Regions from separate parts of the Corynebacterium sp. NPDC060344 genome, predicted to be linked through region 2. Evidence: predicted binding sites of a transcription regulator. Region 2 holds the regulator's gene; the other holds the start of a gene.

Region 1 (3,408 bases), on a different contig from region 2:
GGATCAGCCGTCGCTGGGCACGCTTCTCGACCAGGCCCGCGCGGACATCATGACCGGCGCCTGGTGGACCCTGGCCGTCCCCGGCCTGGTCCTGCTCGCCGCGTCCCTGTCCCTGCTGGCCCTGGTGCCCCGCACGATCCTGGTCGGGAGGAACTCATGACCATCGCAGGAGTCGAACACCTCACCATCACCGCCGGCGCCACCGACATCGTCCGAGACGCGACCGTCCACCTCGAGCCCGGCCGCGTCCACGGCCTCATCGGCGGCTCGGGCGCGGGCAAGTCGACCGTCGGCCGCGCCATCGCCGGCCTGACTCCCCGCGGCTGCCGCGTCACCGGCCGCATCATCGGCGAAGGCACCGCCGGCCTGGTCCCGCAGTCCCCGGCGACGTCGTTCACGCCGGTGCGCCGCCTCGGCCCGCAGATCGCGGAAATTTGCGGGGAGGGTGGCGTCGTCAAGCAACTCGACCGTGCCCACCTGCCGCCCGGCACCGCCCGCATGTTCCCGCACCAGCTGTCCGGCGGGATGGCGCAGCGTGCCGCGATCGCCGCGGCGCTGGCGACCGGCCGGCCCGTGCTCGTCGCCGATGAGCCGACCAGCGCGCTCGACCCCGACCTGACCGCCGACGTCCTGGCGCTGCTTCGCGAGGTCGCCGACGACGGCCTCGCGGTCCTGCTGATCAGCCACGACATCGAGGACCTCCGCGTCGCCCAGCTTTGCGACGACATCACCGTCATGCGGCGCGGCGAAATCGTCGAAAACGGGCCCGCCGACCGCGTTTTCGGCTCGCCCGCCCACGCCTACACCCGCGCCCTGCTCGCCGCGCTGCCCTCCGGCGGCATGCGCCTGACCGCGCCGTACGAAAGGGGCTGACATGGCCGAATCGCAGATGCTCTCCGCGCGCGGGATCACCGTCGCGTTCCGGGGACGGACCGTGCTTGACGACGTCTCCCTCCACATCCCTCCCGCCCGCATCCTCGGGCTCACCGGCCCCAGCGGAGCGGGCAAATCGACGCTGGCGAAGGTGTTGTCGGGGCGCATCGAGCCGGATGCCGGGACCGTGACCGGCGGCGGCCCCGTGCGCGTGGCCATGATCGGGCAGGCCCCGCGCGACGCCTGCGACCCGCGGTGGACGCTGCGGCGGACCATCGGCGAACCGGCGCGCATCGCCGCGGGCGGGCGCATCGGGCGGGAGGCGGAGGGGGAGCGCGAGGCCGTCGATGCGGCCGCCGCGTCCGTGCTCCTCGACGCCGAGCTGCTCGACCGCCGCCCCGCGCAGGTGTCCGACGGCCAGCTCCAGCGCGCCGTCATCGCCCGCGCGCTGGTGCAGGATGCGAAGTTCCTCATCTGCGACGAGCCGACCTCCATGCTCGACCCCATCACCGCCGCCGGCGTCGTCGCCGTGCTGCGCGAGCGCGCGTCGGCCGGGGCCGGCGTCCTGTTCATCTCCCACGACCACCGCCTTCTCGACGCCGTCGCCGACGAGGTCATCGGGCTGAGGTAGGGGAGGGGGCGGCGGGTGCTGGGGTCGGGGGCGGGAGGAGCGCGGTGACCGCGCGCGGGCAGGTGTGCACGTGGGTGTCGGGGCCAGGTGCCGGGGTGAGCGCCCGGGCAGTGAGCACGCGCGGGCCGATGCGCAATTGGTTGCCGGGACCAGTTGCCGGGGTGAGCGCTCGGTCGGCTACGTGAATGGGTGCCACGTTCGTTCACTCTTTCGATCTCACTGGGTGGAACATTGTACGGCACCAGGTGGGATAATTAGCCGTTTACGCTGCTAAAAGTTGCCAAACCGTCACCTTCCGTTCACCTTCTCACTCTCGAACGCGTGTATGATGAATGGTGAAGCAAGGCAGTACCGCGGGGCCGGGGGTTTGGTTCCGCGTCAGGGCAGATCAGCACCAGCGATCACGCGTAGATCCACTCTCGATCCGTACTCGCATTCCCGGGGGAATTCGCATGGCTTTCGACCATGACGCAGCCGATGAGCACGACGATCCGGACCACCACCACAACGAACACGAACAACGACCATCCGAGCCGCCTCCTCCCAGGAAGCGGTGGGTCACCGAACGCGATGAACCCGTCGCCGCCATGGGGAGGGCCCGCAACATCGCCAACATCGACGCCGCCATCGCCTCCACACCCGACGGCGGTGCTGACGTCGACTCCCACATCGCCTCCATCGCCACCCGCCTCGGTGTCACACCGTATTGGGCGGAGATCTACTGCGACGTCGGCACCATGCTCTCCCGCATGCCCCGCATCCTCGACTTCGCCTACTCCGGGGCGCTTCCCCTCGAGCGCCTGGCGAAGATCGCCGACGCCACCATCGCCGTGTCCGACGACCACCTCGCCGACGTTGAAGAACAGATCCTGGCGTACCTGGTCCCCAACAAGGAGTTTCAGGCATTGCCGGGGCAGAAGGTCTTCATGCGCAAGCTGCGCGCCATCATCGAGTTGATCGAGCCGATCTCCACGCCTCCCGACGAGGAGGAGAAGAAGGCGCTGGAGTCGGAGAAGGTGACCATCGTCAATGACTACCCGTGCGACTTCGGGGCGATGGAGGTGTGTCTGCGCAAGGACCGCATGGCCGAGTTCGAGGCCACCGTGCGCGCCATCCGTGATGCGAAGATCAAGGCTGGCGTCGATTGCACTCTCGCCGATGCCCTGATGGCCATGTCGCGTGGTGATTTCGCCGGTGCGAAGGTGACCATGAACGTCTACGCCGACGCAGGCGCCGATGATGGCGAGCTGCGATTGTGGCTCGACGGCGCCGGATGGTTGCCGAAGTGCCTGACCAAGCAGTGGCTCGAGCGCTGCGACGACGTACGACTGTCCGCCGATTCCCAGGTCGACGGGTATGTGTCCTCGGATGCGCAGAAGGCACGTGTGCGTGCTCGCGATGGCGGGTGCCGGTTCCCGGGGTGTGATGTGCCGGCGCACAGGTGCCAGATCGATCACGTCGTCAATTACGACCCCGACGCCATGAAGGGTGCTCCGGGCATGACGATCAACGGTGGTACCTCAGATGGCACTGCAGGTGGTGCGGCATTCATCGCCGGCGACGCCTCCAACCTGCTCGGAGTTACGGCGACGTGGAATCTGCAGTGCCTGTGCCAGCACCATCACAACCTCAAGACGAGCCGCCACTGGAACGCCGTGATGAACGATGACGGTTCCGTCGACTGGTTTGACCACACCGGCTCCGCCTTCGCGACGTCGGTGCCGCACGGGCCGATCGCGCACATCAAGCGGCAAACCTTCGATCAGAAGGCCACTCGCTTGGCGAAGACCATCCGCGGTGCGAATGCCCAGCGGATGCGTGCCGAAGCTGAGGCTGCGGAGGCGATGCACCGAGCAGAGATTGCCGAGGCGCTGGCCGCGCATGCGAAGGCCACCGCGGACTAT
Region 2 (3,408 bases):
CCGACGCGAAGCGCAGGTAGCCGACTTCGTCGAGGTCTCGCAGCGGTTCGAGGATGGCCAGCCCGATGTCGTTGGAGTCCACCCGCGGGGTGCCCTTGGACCGGAGGGTTTCCTCCACTTGCTGGGCGAGCAGTTTCAGCGCTGCTTCGGGGACCTCGCGCCCCTGGCATGCCCGCCGCACGCCGCGGATCACTTTGTCGCGGCTGAAATCTTCGACGACTCCGTCGCGCTTGACGACGATCAGCTGCGACCGCTCTAGCGTGGTGAATCGTTTGCCGCACGCCAGACACTCGCGCCGGCGGCGGATGGTCATTCCATCGTCGATGAGACGGGAGTCGATGACCTTGGTTTGGTCGTGGTGGCAGAACTGGCAATGCACGTCGTCGAGCATACGGTGCCCGCGCCCCACGCCCCTACTGCTGGTGAGCGGCGCCGACGTAGGTCGGGGCCGGTGCCGTCTCCGGGGCGGGCGCGCCCATCCCGGAGAAGTGCAGCATGAGGCCGAACACGGCGCCGACGCCGGCGACGACGGCCATCGAGGTGCGCGTGCGGCGCACCCCCTGCACCGGGCCGCGGACGGCCGAACGACCGTCGCGGACGTGCCCGATGTTCGAAACCCCGTGGGTGGGCGCAGAAGTGAGGGCCGTTCGTCGTGTGTTCGGACGGCGCGACGCGCCCGAAACACCGCCGGGGCGACCGTTCGACGGACGACGGGTCGTACGGACCCGCGTTCGATCCGTCGCGGCACCCGTTCGAACATCGGCGGCGGCGCGACGACGCCGCACGGCGGTTCGGGCAGCCGGGCGAACCGCAGCAGCATCGTTCTCGAGCCACGAGGGAACCTGATCCCCGGACTCCGTGGAGTCCACGTCATGCCAGTTCAGGGTGGCGGTGCGGTAGTCTTCGATAAAAGCGGTCATCGGTTGGTTCCTTCCATCCGGTTACTCGCGAGCATCATACGAAACGGTTTCGAAAATCCCGGTCGCGGTCACTGCACGAATGTTCGACTGCGTTGCTGTGTTCGATTTATATCACCGCCCCCGGATCCCGTCCAGACATGGGGGCAAAAACTTCGAACAGTTGTGCCACCCCCGCACGATTTGGTGTAGGGTCGTGTTCGAACGGCAGGCACGAGCGAGGCAGGTCCGATCGCGCGCATGGCCGATCGACCTGAGCACGACGACATCGAGCACCGGGGCACCCGAGCCCCGTGCACCCGAGCATTAGTCACCCGAGCACTACGCAACCGAGCACGACCGAACCCGGTGGGAGTGGAAACATGGCCGATAAGAAGCAGCCGCACAAGAACACGTTGACGGACCGACAGAGGCGCATCCTGGAGGTCATCCAGGACGCGGTGTCCCTGCGGGGCTACCCGCCGAGCATCCGGGAGATCGGTGACGCGGTCGGGCTGAACTCCACGTCGTCGGTGGCCTACCAGCTCAAGGAGCTGGAGAAGAAGGGCGCGCTGCGCCGCGATCCCCACAAGCCGCGTGCGGTCGACGTCCGCGATCTGAAGCAGAAGCTCGACAACCACGCCGGCAAGCCGGGCCCCAAGCCGAAGTCGGCGTCGGTCCCGGTCGTGCCGGAAGGCGCCACCGCCCCGACGTATGTGCCCATCGTCGGCCAGATCGCCGCCGGCAACCCGATCCTGGCAGAGCAGAGCATCGACGAGCACATGGCGGTTCCCGCAGAGCTCACCGGTCCGGGCGAGCTGTACATGCTCCGCGTCGTCGGCGAGTCGATGGTCGATGCCGGCATCTTCGACGGTGACTGGGTCGTGGTGAAGTCGCAGCAGACGGCCAACAACGGCGATTTCGTCGCGGCGATGATCGACGGCGACTCGGACAGCGAGGCCACGGTCAAGGAGTGGCACGAGGATCGTTCGGGCAAGTGGCTGCTCCCCCACAACGACGCCTTCGAGCCGATTCCGGTCGACGGTGGGGTGACCATCCTCGGCCGCGTCGTCAGCGTCCTGCGCCGTCTCTGATCCACCACCCGAGAAGGGGCCCGAGCACCATGTGCTCGGGCCCCTTCTCATGCATTCGGTGCGCCAGCCAGCATGTGGTGCGCGAGCCAGGCCTCAGGCCCCGCTTCCACCGCGCGCACAGGTTGGCGGGGAGCAAGCCGGGGAAGCCCCCATTCAATCTCAGAGTTTTCGCGGCCGTGAATCCGGCCTCAACCTGCAGGAGATTGAATTCTTGACCCCCTATTTCTTCAAGCTCAGAGTCCGCGTGCCCCTCGGAAAGGGCGCGAAAACCCTGAGATTGAATTGATGGGTCGATTCCAACTGAATTCAGCGACCATCCATGCATTCACGGCCCCACGCGGCGGCGCGGGACGTCCGTGACGAGCCTCGACGGCCACGGTGAGCCGCGACGTGGACCGCTACCCCAGGCCGAAAACGGAGCGCGCGGCTACTCCAGGCCGAAGACGGAGCGCACCGCGGCGCGAGCGGCATCGGCGTTCGGCGCATCCAACGCCGCACGAGCGGCGTCGGCACACTGGGCGGCGGTGACCTCGGCGAGCTGGGCCCCCACGCCCGGCAGCGCCGTCGCGGCCGCCGACAGCGAGTTCACCCCGAGGCCCACGAGCACGCAGGCCAGCAGCGGATCGGCCGCGGCTTCGCCGCACACGCCGACCGGGGTGCCGGTGAGCTTGCCGGACCGGCACGTCATGTCGATCAACCGCAGCACCGCCGGCTGCCACGGATCCGTGAGGTACGCCAGGTGCGGCGACAGGCGGTCGGCGGCCATCGCGTACTGGGTCAGGTCGTTGGTGCCGATGGAGACGAAGTCGAGAACCTTCATCAGATCGTGGCTCATCAGGGCCGCGGCGGGAATCTCGATCATCGCACCCGGCGTCAGGCCGCGTTCGCGGCAGAGCCCGGCGAACCACTCGGCCTCTTCCAGGGTCGCCACCATCGGCGCCATCACCCACGTCGGGGCCTCCGCTCCGCGGCCCGCCTTCGTGCCGGCCAGTGCGATGGCGTCGAGCTGGCGTTCCATGAGCCCCGAGTTCGACCGCGAAATGCGCAGGCCGCGCACGCCCAGCGCCGGATTGTCCTCGTCGCCGAGATTGGCGAAGGCGATCGGCTTGTCGGAGCCCGCATCGAGCGTGCGCACGACGATCTTCGACTCCGGGAACGCCTTGAGCACCGTGGCGTAGATGTCCGCCTGATTCTCCACCGTCGGTTCCGTGGCCGCCGACAGGAAGCAGAGCTCGGTGCGGAACAGGCCGATGCCCTCGGCCGCGCCGTCCGCGGCGATGCGCGCGGCATTGCCGTCGCCGACGTTGGCCAGCAGCTGCACGTGTTCCCCGTCGGCGGTGCGCCCCGGACCCGACCACGCCGCGATCTTGTCGGCCATCCGCGCGGCCTCGTCCACCGCCGCCTGCGCGACCGCCGGG

Evidence for each region. The regulator LexA, encoded in region 2, represses DNA repair genes until DNA is damaged. The targets are predictions, from matches to a motif close to CGAACANNTGTTCG.
Region 1: a site for LexA is predicted at 1,819-1,832, ahead of ACFWGD_RS08220 (HNH endonuclease signature motif containing protein). Genes of this name have one in related genera too.

The regions. Positions count from the first base shown of each region.
Region 1 is NZ_JBHXCS010000005.1:193,520-196,927, forward strand. It holds gene ACFWGD_RS08205 (ABC transporter permease) at 1-160, shown strand, start outside; gene ACFWGD_RS08210 (ATP-binding cassette domain-containing protein) at 157-873, shown strand; gene ACFWGD_RS08215 (ABC transporter ATP-binding protein) at 875-1,504, shown strand; gene ACFWGD_RS08220 (HNH endonuclease signature motif containing protein) at 1,957-3,408, shown strand, end outside.
Region 2 is NZ_JBHXCS010000001.1:156,830-160,237, forward strand. It holds gene nrdR (transcriptional regulator NrdR) at 1-379, opposite strand, end outside; gene ACFWGD_RS00725 (hypothetical protein) at 414-557, opposite strand; gene lexA (transcriptional repressor LexA) at 1,280-1,990, shown strand; gene ACFWGD_RS00735 (phosphoenolpyruvate--protein phosphotransferase) at 2,418-3,408, opposite strand, start outside.